2 regions of the Pseudomonas sp. S2_E01 genome follow, and region 2 is predicted to be linked to the other one. Evidence: predicted binding sites of a transcription regulator. Region 2 holds the regulator's gene; the other holds the start of a gene.
What was found. The regulator sigma-54, encoded in region 2, starts transcription at its own class of promoters, with help from an activator protein. The targets are predictions, from matches to a motif close to ANTGGCATNNANNTTGCTNT.
Positions count from the first base shown of each region.

Region 1: a site for sigma-54 is predicted at 2,153-2,172, ahead of AB4O36_RS17785 (circularly permuted type 2 ATP-grasp protein). Genes of this name have one in related genera too.

Region 1 covers NZ_CP162762.1:3,833,901-3,839,825, reverse strand. The annotation lists gene speE (polyamine aminopropyltransferase) at 1-811, shown strand, start outside; gene AB4O36_RS17795 (hypothetical protein) at 1,034-1,267, shown strand; gene AB4O36_RS17790 (ribonuclease E inhibitor RraB) at 1,467-1,811, shown strand; gene AB4O36_RS17785 (circularly permuted type 2 ATP-grasp protein) at 2,205-3,614, shown strand; gene AB4O36_RS17780 (alpha-E domain-containing protein) at 3,627-4,577, shown strand; gene AB4O36_RS17775 (transglutaminase family protein) at 4,574-5,377, shown strand; gene AB4O36_RS17770 (c-type cytochrome) at 5,412-5,925, opposite strand, start outside.
Region 2 covers NZ_CP162762.1:4,743,496-4,749,420, forward strand. The annotation lists gene lptC (LPS export ABC transporter periplasmic protein LptC) at 1-283, shown strand, start outside; gene lptA (lipopolysaccharide transport periplasmic protein LptA) at 270-818, shown strand; gene lptB (LPS export ABC transporter ATP-binding protein) at 819-1,544, shown strand; gene AB4O36_RS22110 (RNA polymerase factor sigma-54) at 1,727-3,220, shown strand; gene hpf (ribosome hibernation-promoting factor, HPF/YfiA family) at 3,293-3,601, shown strand; gene ptsN (PTS IIA-like nitrogen regulatory protein PtsN) at 3,614-4,078, shown strand; gene rapZ (RNase adapter RapZ) at 4,081-4,938, shown strand; gene AB4O36_RS22130 (HPr family phosphocarrier protein) at 4,954-5,226, shown strand; gene AB4O36_RS22135 (ZIP family metal transporter) at 5,275-5,925, opposite strand, start outside.

The sequences.
Region 1 (5,925 bases), 910 kb from region 2:
CATGGAAAAACTGCTGCATGAAGTGCGCACCGAACACCAGCACCTGGTGATTTTCGAAAACCCGCGCATGGGCCGGGTCATGGCGCTGGACGGCGTCATCCAGACCACCGAAGCCGACGAGTTCATCTACCACGAAATGCTCACCCACGTGCCAATCCTGGCGCACGGCAACGCCAAGCGCGTGCTGATCATCGGCGGTGGCGACGGTGGCATGCTGCGTGAAGTGACCAAGCATCGCAGCGTCGAGCACATCACCATGGTCGAGATCGACGGCACCGTGGTGGACATGTGCAAGGAATTCCTGCCGAACCACTCCAAAGGTGCGTACGAGGACCCACGCCTGAACCTGGTGATCGACGACGGCATGCGTTTCGTCGCCACCACCACTGAAAAATTCGACGTGATCATCTCCGACTCCACCGACCCGATCGGCCCGGGCGAAGTGCTGTTCTCGGAAAACTTCTACCAGGCCTGCCATCGCTGCCTGAACGAAGGCGGCATCCTGGTAACCCAGAACGGCACGCCGTTCATGCAGATCGAAGAAGTCAAAACCACTGCCGGGCGCCTGCGCAGCCTGTTCCCGGACTGGCACTTCTACCAGGCCGCAGTGCCGACCTACATCGGCGGTTCGATGACCTTCGCCTGGGGCGCGACCGACACCGCGTACCGCAAACTGTCTCGCGAAACCCTGCAACAGCGCTTCGCCGGCAGCGGCATCGTCACCCGCTACTACAACCCGGAAATCCACCTGGGCGCTTTTGCCTTGCCACAATACGTCCTGCAGGCAGTGAACAAGCCAAGCAACGACTAAAGGCTTAAACACCCCCCCATGTAGGAGCGAGCTTGCTCGCGATAGCGGTAGACCAGTCGCCAGTTTTATATCTGGCACACCGCCATCGCGGGCAAGCCCGCTCCTACAGTGGAGTCCTGCTATTTATTTGTATCTGTGCATCGCAATCCATGTGAACGTTCCCCCAAGGCCAAAGTCCAGATAAATGTGAACCCACATACGGGTTTGTTCGAGGAGGCTTTGATGCAAAAGTGGAAAGTCACTTTCGTGGATGATCACGGCGAAACAGTCGATGAAGTCTTTGAGTGTGAGCAGTGCCCGGATAACGAGCAAGCCGCCAAACTCATCAAGGCTCGGCTCCTGCCAGTCGCCGCCGAACTGGATCTGAACGATCTGGAAGGGCGAACCAGCGACGCGAGTGTAAAAAGTCTCAAGATTCAGAACAGCATACAAATCCTCGGTATCTCCCCCGTCTGAAACACCTCACCGCACATCTGCTACAACCAGGCCTTGGCAGCTCGACTTGCAAGGGGCTAATCTGCAAGCGAGATCAGCGAATGGATCGCTAAGGTCTGGTCTTGTCAGCTACATGCTTGTTCCCATCGCAGTGCCCGCGTTGTTTGTGCGGGCGTAGGGAGTACGGAAAGTCTATCCATCGGTTTAAGGAGGACGTTTCATGAGCACAGAAGCCTATCAAGAAGACATCAGCAGCTCGGTGCTGCGCCGCATGAAAGAAGGCGGTTTCGATTTTTCACGGTTCCATCCCATCGAGTTCTACGCCATTTTCCCGGACGAGGAGCGGGCGCGCAGGGCGGCAGGGCATTACTGTGGTGAATCCTTGAATGCACAAGTCAGCGCGCGCGACGATGGCGCATGGTCTCTGGAACTGAGCAAAGTGATGTACGCCACCTACGACGGTATCGGCGACTTTGAGCAGGATTTCGAGGCCGTGGTCGAACCGCTCGGCGGCATCATCGAAGGATGGGGCGTCAAGCAGGAGGTGCGAGGGCGACTCGCCTGACATTATGACCGCACTCAATAACGGCTGACCTTCGGGTTGGCCGTTTTCGTTTGAGCAGGGTGAAACCCGTCTTGGCAAAATCCTGAAACAAGAATAGATGACAAAAAAAAGCCGCCTGGGGAGGCGGCTAAAAGGGAAGTTCGGGGAGCAAATCCAGCGAATGGGTGGATTATCCGCATCGACAGCCGAGCAGTGAAATCAACTCTGGCTATGCTGCTGATAGACCGCAGTATTGCCTTGCAATGAAGCGGGGATGATCAGGTTGGAGCATTTGTCGCACAGGAATGGTGCGGCCAATGCAGTTTGAATATCCAACCGATTGATATTAAAGCGTTTATGCCGATGGCACGGGCCTTGCGAAGGCCTGTTAGTCCGGGTGACAAGGAGTACGGCATGATCCGCACCTATTACGATGAAATGTACGATGCCGGCGGCCAGGTTCGCCCGCATTACCGGGAATTTGCCCGTTGGCTGGCCGAAACGCCGGATGAGCTGCTGGCTCAGCGCCGTCGCGAAGCCGATCTGCTGTTCCATCGCGCCGGGATTACCTTCACGCTCTATGGGGACGAGCAGGGCACCGAGCGCCTGATTCCCTTCGACACCATCCCGCGCAGTATCCCCGCCAGTGAATGGCGGATTGTCGAGCGCGGCTGCATCCAGCGGGTCAAGGCGTTGAACATGTTCCTCGCCGACCTCTACCACGAGCAGCGCATCATCAAGGCCGGCTTCATCCCGGCCGAGCAGGTGCTGGCCAACGAGCAGTACCAGTTGGCGATGCAGGGGCTGGATCTGCACCGCGATATCTATTCGCACATCTCCGGCGTCGATCTTGTGCGCGATGGCGATGGCACGTACTACGTGCTCGAAGACAACTTGCGCACCCCCAGCGGTGTCAGCTACATGCTCGAAGATCGCAAGATGATGATGCGGCTGTTCCCCGAGTTGTTCTCGACCCAGCGCATCGCGCCGATCGACCACTACCCGAACCTGTTGCTCGACACCCTGAAAAGCTCCAGCCCGATCGACAACCCCAGCGTGGTGGTGCTGACGCCGGGGCGCTTCAACAGCGCGTTCTTCGAGCATGCATTCCTCGCCCGTGAAATGGGCGTCGAGCTGGTGGAAGGCGCCGACCTGTTCGTGCGCGATGACAAGGTGTTCATGCGCACCACGGACGGGCCGAAAGCCGTCGATGTGATCTACCGCCGGCTCGACGACGCATTCCTCGACCCGCTGGCGTTCAATCCGGATTCGATGCTCGGTGTTCCGGGGCTTTTGTCGTCCTACCGCTCAGGGAACGTGGTGCTGGCCAATGCCATCGGTACCGGCGTGGCAGACGACAAGTCGGTGTATCCGTTCGTCACCGACATGATCCGTTTTTACCTGGATGAAGAGCCGATCTTGAAGAACGTTCCTACATACCAGTGTCGTAATCCTTCCGAGCTTTCCCACGTCCTGGCCCATCTGCCGGACCTGGTGGTCAAGGAAACCCAGGGTTCCGGCGGTTACGGGATGCTGGTGGGGCCGGCCGCGACGACGGCGGAGATCGAGTCGTTCCGCGCGCGCATCAAGGCCAAGCCCCATGCTTATATCGCGCAACCGACGTTGTCTTTGTCGACCTGTCCGACCTTCGTCGAGAACGGCATAGCACCGCGGCATATCGACCTGCGCCCGTTTGTATTGTCAGGCCGCGAAACCCGGGTCGTGCCCGGTGGTTTGACCCGCGTTGCCCTGCGAGAAGGCTCCCTGGTGGTGAATTCCTCCCAGGGTGGCGGAACCAAGGACACCTGGGTGGTCGAGGATTGAAGGAAGCCTGCCATGTTAAGTAGAACTGCCTCGGATTTGTATTGGATGTCGCGTTACCTGGAGCGGGCGGAAAACCTCGCCCGGATGCTCGACATCAGTTATTCGCTGTCGCTGATGCCCCAGGACGGTCGTGGCGATGGTTTGCACGAACTGGCCATGCCGTTGCTGATCACCGGCACCCTGGACGATTACCTGGCGCGTCACGGCGAATTGCACGCCGAACGCCTGCTGCATTTCTTCGCACTGGACGCGGCCAACCCGGCGAGCATCTACAGCTGCCTCGGTGCCGCGCGGGCCAGCGCCCATGCGGTGCGTGGGCGGATTACCGCCGACATGTGGGAAAACATCAATGCCACCTGGCTGGAAATTCGCGGCATCGCCGAACAGGGTTTAAGTCGCTATGGCATGAGCCGTTTCTGCGAATGGATCAAGGAGCGTTCGCACCTGTTCCGTGGCGCGTCCTATGGCACGATCATGCGCAACGATGCATTCCGTTTCATTCGACTGGGCACCTTTGTCGAACGGGCCGACAACACCTTGCGCCTGCTCGATGCCCGCTACGAAATGGCCGGCGACCAGGCCGAAGCGGTCAGCGACGGCACGGCTCACGCCTATTACCAGTGGAGTGCGTTGTTGCGCGCCCTGTCGTCGTTCGAGGCGTACACCGAAATCTACCGCGATGCGCCAGGTGCCCGGCAGGTCGCGGAACTGCTATTGCTGCGCGTCGACGTGCCGCGCTCCTTGCGGGCCTGCACCGAGGAAATCGACCAGATCCTTGCTCAGTTACCCGGTGCCAACGGCCGGCCTGCACAACGTCTGGCGGCGGAAATGGACGCCCGCCTGCGTTACACAGGCATCAATGAAATCCTCGAGGAAGGCCTGCACGCCTGGCTGACCGAATTCATCCCGCTGGTGCGCCAGTTGGGCAATGCCATACACAGTTCCTACCTGGAGGCGGCATGAGACTTTCCATTAGCCACGAGACCACCTATCACTATGAAGACCAGGTGCGCGCCAGCATCCAGTATCTGCGCCTGACGCCCCACGACAGCGAGCGCCAGCACGTGCTCAGCTGGCAACTGGACCTGCCGCGTCCGGTGCGTGCGCAGCTCGATCCGTTCGGCAACATCCTGCACGTGCTGACCATGGACGAGCCGCACGAAGCGATCATCATTGGCGCTCGGGGTCAGGTCGACATCGACGAACTGCGCGAAGCCGAGCACGAGAGCCAGTCGGCGCTGCCGTTCCTGCGGTTCACCCGATTGACCGAAGCCGACGAATCCTTGCGCGCATTTGCCGAAAAAACCTGCAAGACCCGCCGTGATCGCACGGCGCTGATCGACCTGATGCACGGCCTGAATGCGCACATGACGTACACGCCGGGCTCCACCGAAGTCGATACCAGCGCGTCCCAGGCCTTCGCCGGGCGTTCCGGTGTTTGCCAGGACCACACCCACGCATTCCTGGCCTGCGCCCGCAGCCTGGGCGTTCCTTCGCGTTATGTATCGGGCTATCTGTACAGCGAGAACTCAGAGCACCTGGCCAGCCATGCCTGGGCGGAAGCCTGGCTGGACGATGCGTGGTACAGCTTTGACGTGACCAATGAACTGGCCCGCCCCGAGCGTCATCTGAAGCTTGCGGTAGGCCTGGATTACCTGGACGCATGTCCGGTACGCGGAATGCGTCGGGGCGGGGGTTGCGAGCAGATGCACGCGAAAGTGCTGGTGTCGCCGACGCCGGTGATTTCGGCGGTGCAGCAATAAATTCAACGCCCCCCTACAGGGGGGCGGGTGCTGATCAGGGCTTAACCTTCCGCCCAGCCATGTGTTTCAAATACCCCACCAGCATCTCCAACTCCGCATCGGGCAACACCGCTGCCGCAAACCCGGGCATCTTCGCCTGCGGCCACTGCCGCAGGCTCTGCGGATCACGGATGTAGCGCTTGAGGAAGTCCGCCCCGAAATACTCGGTCGGGTTGAACGGGATATTCAGATCCGGGCCAAACTGTGCGTCACCTTCGCCATTGAGGCGATGACACGCCAGGCAGTTTTTCTGGAACAGCGCAAAACCCTGGTTCACCGGATCGTCTACCTTCAACTTTGGATCGGGTAACAGGGCCGGAAAACGCTCGGCCACCGGCGCCAGGCGCTTGATCGCGGCGACCTGGAACGGCCATTGTTCCGGGCTGATGTGCCCGGCCCTTGGATCGGTCCACACCAGATAAAACGGTCCCGCGCTCGGCTTGCCCGCCGACAGCGCCGGCCAGGGTTTGGCGGGGTCTTCAATCGCCAGCCAGGCCCGCGAGCCCTTG
Region 2 (5,925 bases):
ATGGCACGTGACCAGCGATCGCGGTGAAGTGAACCCAGGCGGTACCGAGGTTGAACTGATCGACAACGTACGCGTCAAGCGCACTGACGAAAAGAAACGCGACACCCTGATCACTTCCACCCGCATGACAGTGTTCCCACAGCAGCAATATGCGCAGACCCAGCAACCCGTTAGAATCGACGGCGCTGGCGGCGTATCGACTGGCGTAGGAATGAAAGCGTATCTGAAGGACAGCAGGATTCACCTGCTATCGAACGTAAGAGGACAGTATGAGGCTCGTTAAAACCCTCCCTATTTTGCTCGGTCTGAGCGCAGCACTGGGAAGCGTGAGCGCCTGGTCTCTGCCGAACGATCAGCAGCAGCCTATCCGCATCCAGGCCGACGACGCCCAACTGGACGACAAGAACGGCGTGGCCACCTATACGGGCGACGTGGTCATCACCCAGGGCTCGATGAAGGTCACCGGCAACAAGGTCACCATGACCCGGGCGCCCAACGGTGACATCGACGTGGTGACCTCGGTGGGCAACCTCGCCTACTTCGAGCAACTGCAAACGGCGGGCGACACCAAGCCGGTGCAGGGCTACGGCGTGACCATCCAGTACCACGCCACGCAGGACCGCGTCGTGCTGATCGACCGCGCCAAGGTCATCGACAAGGACGGCAACGTGACCCAGGGCGAGAAAATCGTCTATGACACCAACAAGAAACTTGCCAGTGCCGGCCGCGCCACGGGTACCAACGTGACAGAGTCGCGTCCGCGTATCGACATGGTGATCCAGCCTAAAAAGAAAACCGAAGAGCAAAAGGCCCCGTAAATGGCAACTCTGAAAGCTCAGCATCTGGCCAAGAGCTACAAGAGCCGCCAGGTCGTGCGCGACGTCAGCCTGTCCATCGACAGCGGTCAGATCGTCGGCCTGCTTGGCCCTAACGGCGCCGGCAAGACCACCTGCTTCTACATGATCGTTGGCCTGGTCCAGGCCGATCAGGGCCGCGTCCTGATCGATGACCTCGACGTCAGCCACCAGCCGATGCACGGCCGCGCAAAAGCCGGTATCGGCTATCTGCCGCAGGAAGCGTCGATCTTTCGCAAGCTCTCGGTCGCCGACAACATCATGGCGATCCTCGAGACCCGCAAGGAACTCGACAAGGCCGGCCGTCGCAAGGAATTGGAAAGCCTGTTGCAGGAATTCCACATCAGCCACATCCGCGACAACCTCGGTATGAGCCTGTCCGGTGGTGAACGCCGCCGCGTGGAAATTGCTCGCGCCCTGGCGACCAGCCCGAAATTCATCCTGCTCGACGAACCTTTCGCCGGCGTGGACCCGATCTCGGTCGGTGACATCAAGCAGATCATCCATCACCTCAAGGCCAAAGGCATTGGCGTGCTGATCACCGACCACAACGTCCGTGAGACCCTGGATATCTGCGAAACCGCCTACATCGTCAACGATGGCCAACTGATTGCCGAAGGTGACGCTGAAACCATCCTGGCCAACGACCTGGTCAAGGAAGTGTACCTGGGCCACGAGTTCCGCCTTTAAGCGTCGAGGTCCCTGGCTGATCTACCGAGCGCTTGTATCAATAAAAAATCAAGGCTTTTTTATTGTTACAGCGCTCTAGGCAAACGCTGCTGTTTCAGGCATATAATTTGCTTATGTTTGGCGCTTCGGCGCCCTGTAGTGGATGGCGCATGTGCGCCGGAAAAAGGTGTTAAGCCCCTGCCATGAAACCATCGCTAGTCTTGAGAATGGGCCAGCAGCTGACGATGACACCGCAGCTGCAACAGGCCATCCGCCTGCTCCAATTGTCGACCCTGGACCTGCAACAGGAAATCCAGGAGGCCTTGGAGTCCAATCCGATGCTCGAACGCCAGGAGGAAGGCGACGACTTCGACAACACCGACCCGATGGCCGACAACGTCGAACAGAAGCCCACCCCCGACACTCAGGAAACCTCCTACCAGGAAAGCGCGCCGACGGTCGACAACCTCGAAGAAGGCGACTGGAACGAGCGTATTCCCAACGAACTGCCCGTCGACACCGCTTGGGAAGACGTCTATCAGACCAGTGCCAGCAGCCTGCCCAGCAGCGATGACGACGAGTGGGATTTCACCACCCGCACATCGGCCGGCGAAAGCCTGCAAAGTCACCTGCTGTGGCAGTTGAACCTGGCACCGATGTCCGATACCGATCGTTTGATCGCCGTGACCCTGATCGATTGCATCAACAATCAGGGCTACCTGGACGAAACGCTCGAGGAGATCCTCGAAGCCTTCGATCCGGAACTGGACATCGAACTGGACGAAATCGAAGCCGTCCTGCACCGCATCCAGCAATTCGAACCTGCCGGCATCGCCGCCCGAAACCTGGGTGAGTGCCTGCTGCTGCAATTGCGCCAGCTCCCCGCCAAGACACCCTGGCTGGCAGAGGCCAAGCGTCTGGTCACCGACTACATCGACCTGCTCGGCGGCCGCGACTACAGCCAGCTGATGCGCCGCATGAAGCTCAAGGAAGACGAACTGCGCCAGGTGATCGAGCTGGTGCAAAGCCTGAACCCGCGCCCGGGCTCGCAAATCGAGTCCACCGAAGCCGAATACGTCGTCCCCGACGTCATCGTACGCAAGGACAACGAGCGTTGGCTGGTGGAGCTGAACCAGGAATCGGTGCCACGCCTGCGGGTCAACGCCCAGTACGCCGGTTTCGTGCGCCGCGCCGACACCAGTGCCGACAACACCTTCATGCGCAATCAGTTGCAGGAAGCGCGCTGGTTCATCAAGAGCCTGCAGAGCCGAAACGAAACACTGATGAAAGTAGCCACCCAGATCGTCGAGCATCAGCGCGGTTTTCTGGAGTACGGCGACGAAGCGATGAAACCGCTGGTGTTGCATGACATCGCCGAAGCGGTGGGCATGCACGAATCGACGATATCCCGCGTGACGACGCAAAAGTTCATGCATACCCCGCGGGGTATTTATGAGCTGAAATACTTTTTCTCCAGCCATGTCAGCACCTCCGAAGGCGGTGAATGCTCGTCCACGGCGATCCGCGCGATCATCAAAAAACTGGTAGCGGCGGAAAATCAGAAAAAGCCGTTGAGTGACAGCAAGATCGCTGGTTTACTGGAGGCACAAGGCATTCAGGTGGCTCGCCGCACCGTCGCCAAGTACCGCGAATCCCTCGGGATCGCGCCTTCAAGCGAACGCAAGCGGTTGATGTAGGGCCACGCCACAGCGTTCCAGTGGCAAACATTTGTTTGCCGCTTTATGCACTGGCAACGAAGGAGAAGCTGTATGCAAGTCAACATCAGTGGACACCAACTGGAAGTGACCGAACCTCTTCGCACCTACATCGGCGAAAAACTCGATCGGCTGGAGCGACACTTCGACAAGATCACCAATGTCCAGGTCACGATGACCGTCGAAAAGCTCAAACAGAAAATCGAAGCCACCTTGCATATTCCTGGCGGTGAAGTGGTCGCCAACGCGGAACATACCGATATGTACGCGGCCATCGACGCACTGACCGACAAGCTGGATAAACAACTCAAAAAGCATAAGGAAAAGACCCAGAGCCTCCTCCAGGGCGCAACCGGTCGTTAACACTCCCTACCCATGATCCGACTTGAAAGCATACTGACCCCCGGCCGTTCCCTCGTGAACGTGCCGGGCGGCAGCAAAAAGAAAGCCCTTGAGCAAATTGCCAACCTGATCGCACGGGAAGTCCCCGATCTGGAAATGCAAGATGTCTTCGAGGCACTGATCGCCCGTGAAAAACTCGGCTCGACCGGTTTTGGCAACGGCATCGCCATTCCGCACTGCCGGCTCAAGGGTTGCACCTCGCCCGTCAGCGCCTTGATGCACCTGGATGCACCCATCGATTTCGACGCCATCGACGGCGCGCCGGTAGACCTGTTGTTCGTGCTGCTGGTCCCGGAAGCTGCTACCGATGCGCACCTTGAGTTGCTCCGCCAGATCGCCAGCATGCTCGATCGCAAGGAAGTCCGTGATCGCCTGCGCAGCGCCGCGAGCAATGAAGCCTTGTATCAGGTTGTCCTGGACGAGCAAAACGGGCACTAATCATGCGCTTGATCATCGTCAGTGGCCGCTCCGGCTCAGGTAAAAGTACCGCGCTCGATGTGCTCGAAGACAACGGCTACTACTGCATCGACAACCTGCCCGCAGGGCTGCTGCCGGAACTGGCTGAACGCGCGCTGATCCACACCGAACTGACGCAACCGCTGGTGGCCGTCTCCATTGACGCACGTAACCTGCCAAGCCACTTGAGCCGTTTCCCGGAACTGCTCGAAGAAGTCCGCAGCCGGCATATCCAGGTGGATGTGCTGTATCTGGATGCCGACGAAGAGACGCTGCTCAAACGTTTTTCGGAAACCCGTCGCCGTCACCCACTGAGCAGCGCCAATCGCTCACTGGCCGAGGCAATCACCGATGAGACAGCACTACTCGGGCCGATTGCCGACCTCGCTGACCTCAAGGTCAATACCACCAGTCTTAACCTGTATCAGTTGCGCGATACCATCAAGCTGCGCCTGCTGAACCAGCCAGAACCCGGCACGGCGTTCCTCGTGGAGTCTTTCGGATTCAAGCGCGGTATGCCGGTAGATGCCGACCTGGTATTCGACGTACGCTGCCTGCCCAACCCTTATTGGAAGCCTGAATTGCGCGAGCAATCCGGGCTCGATCAGCCGGTAGCCGAATACCTGGCCGCCCAGCCGGACGTCGAGGAGATGTACCAGGACATTTCCACGTACCTGCTCAAATGGTTGCCCCGCTTCGCCGCCAGCAACCGCGCCTACGTCACCATTGCCATTGGTTGCACAGGCGGACATCATCGGTCCGTCTACCTGACTGAACGTCTGGGCCAGGTCCTGCAAAAAACTCTGAAGAACGTCCAGGTCCGCCACCGCGACCTCAGCTAAAGGATTCACATCGCGATGCCTGCTCTGGAAATTGAAATCATCAACAAGCTGGGCCTGCATGCCCGCGCTTCCGCCAAGTTCGTTGGCGTGGCGGGCCAGTTTCCTTGCCAGATCAGGGCCGGACGCACACCGACGTCCATGGTCGACGGCAAAAGCATCATGGCCATGATGATGCTCGCCGCGGGCAAGGGCACCAAAATCCACCTGAGCACCGAAGGCGAACAGGAACAGGAAGCGCTCGATGCGCTGGTGGCGTTGATCAACAACTATTTCGACGAAGGCGAGTAACGAGCATCCTGTAGCAACGGGCCTGTGCCGCTGCTACACCCTCCCCCGCTAAGCCAGCGCTGTATCCATCACCATCATCAGACAGAACCCGACCAGCAGGCCAAGGCTCGCCAACTTGTCGTGACCATGGCGGCGCGACTCCGGGATGACTTCATGGGTGACCACCAACAGCATGGCCCCAGCAGCCAACGCCAGGCCCAACGGCAAGATCAACTCGGCCAGGCTGACCAGCCAGGCGCACAACAGGGCAAAGACCGGTTCGACCAATCCGGACGCCGCGCCGATCAGGAATGCCTTCACTCGCGACATGCCCGCCCCTGCCAATACCAACGCGATGACCAACCCTTCTGGCACATCTTGCAAAGCGATACCCATGGCCAGGCTGTCGGCGTCGGGCATGCCGCCCCCCGCAGAAACGCCCACAGCCATGCCTTCGGGAATGTTGTGAGCGACGATGGCAAACACGAACAACCAGATCCGTGGCGGGATGACCGGTCGCTGCGGTGTACCAACGAGCATTTCCGGTGACGCACCGGAGACTTTCCGATCCACCAGGAACAACCCGAACGCGCCCAGCAGGATGCCAAAACTGATCAGCCCGCTGGCCGCCCAAGGGGTCAGCCCGAGGTTTTCGGCCGCAGAGATGCCCGGAGCGATCAGCGAAAATGCTGTTGCCGCAAGCATCACACCGGCACCAAA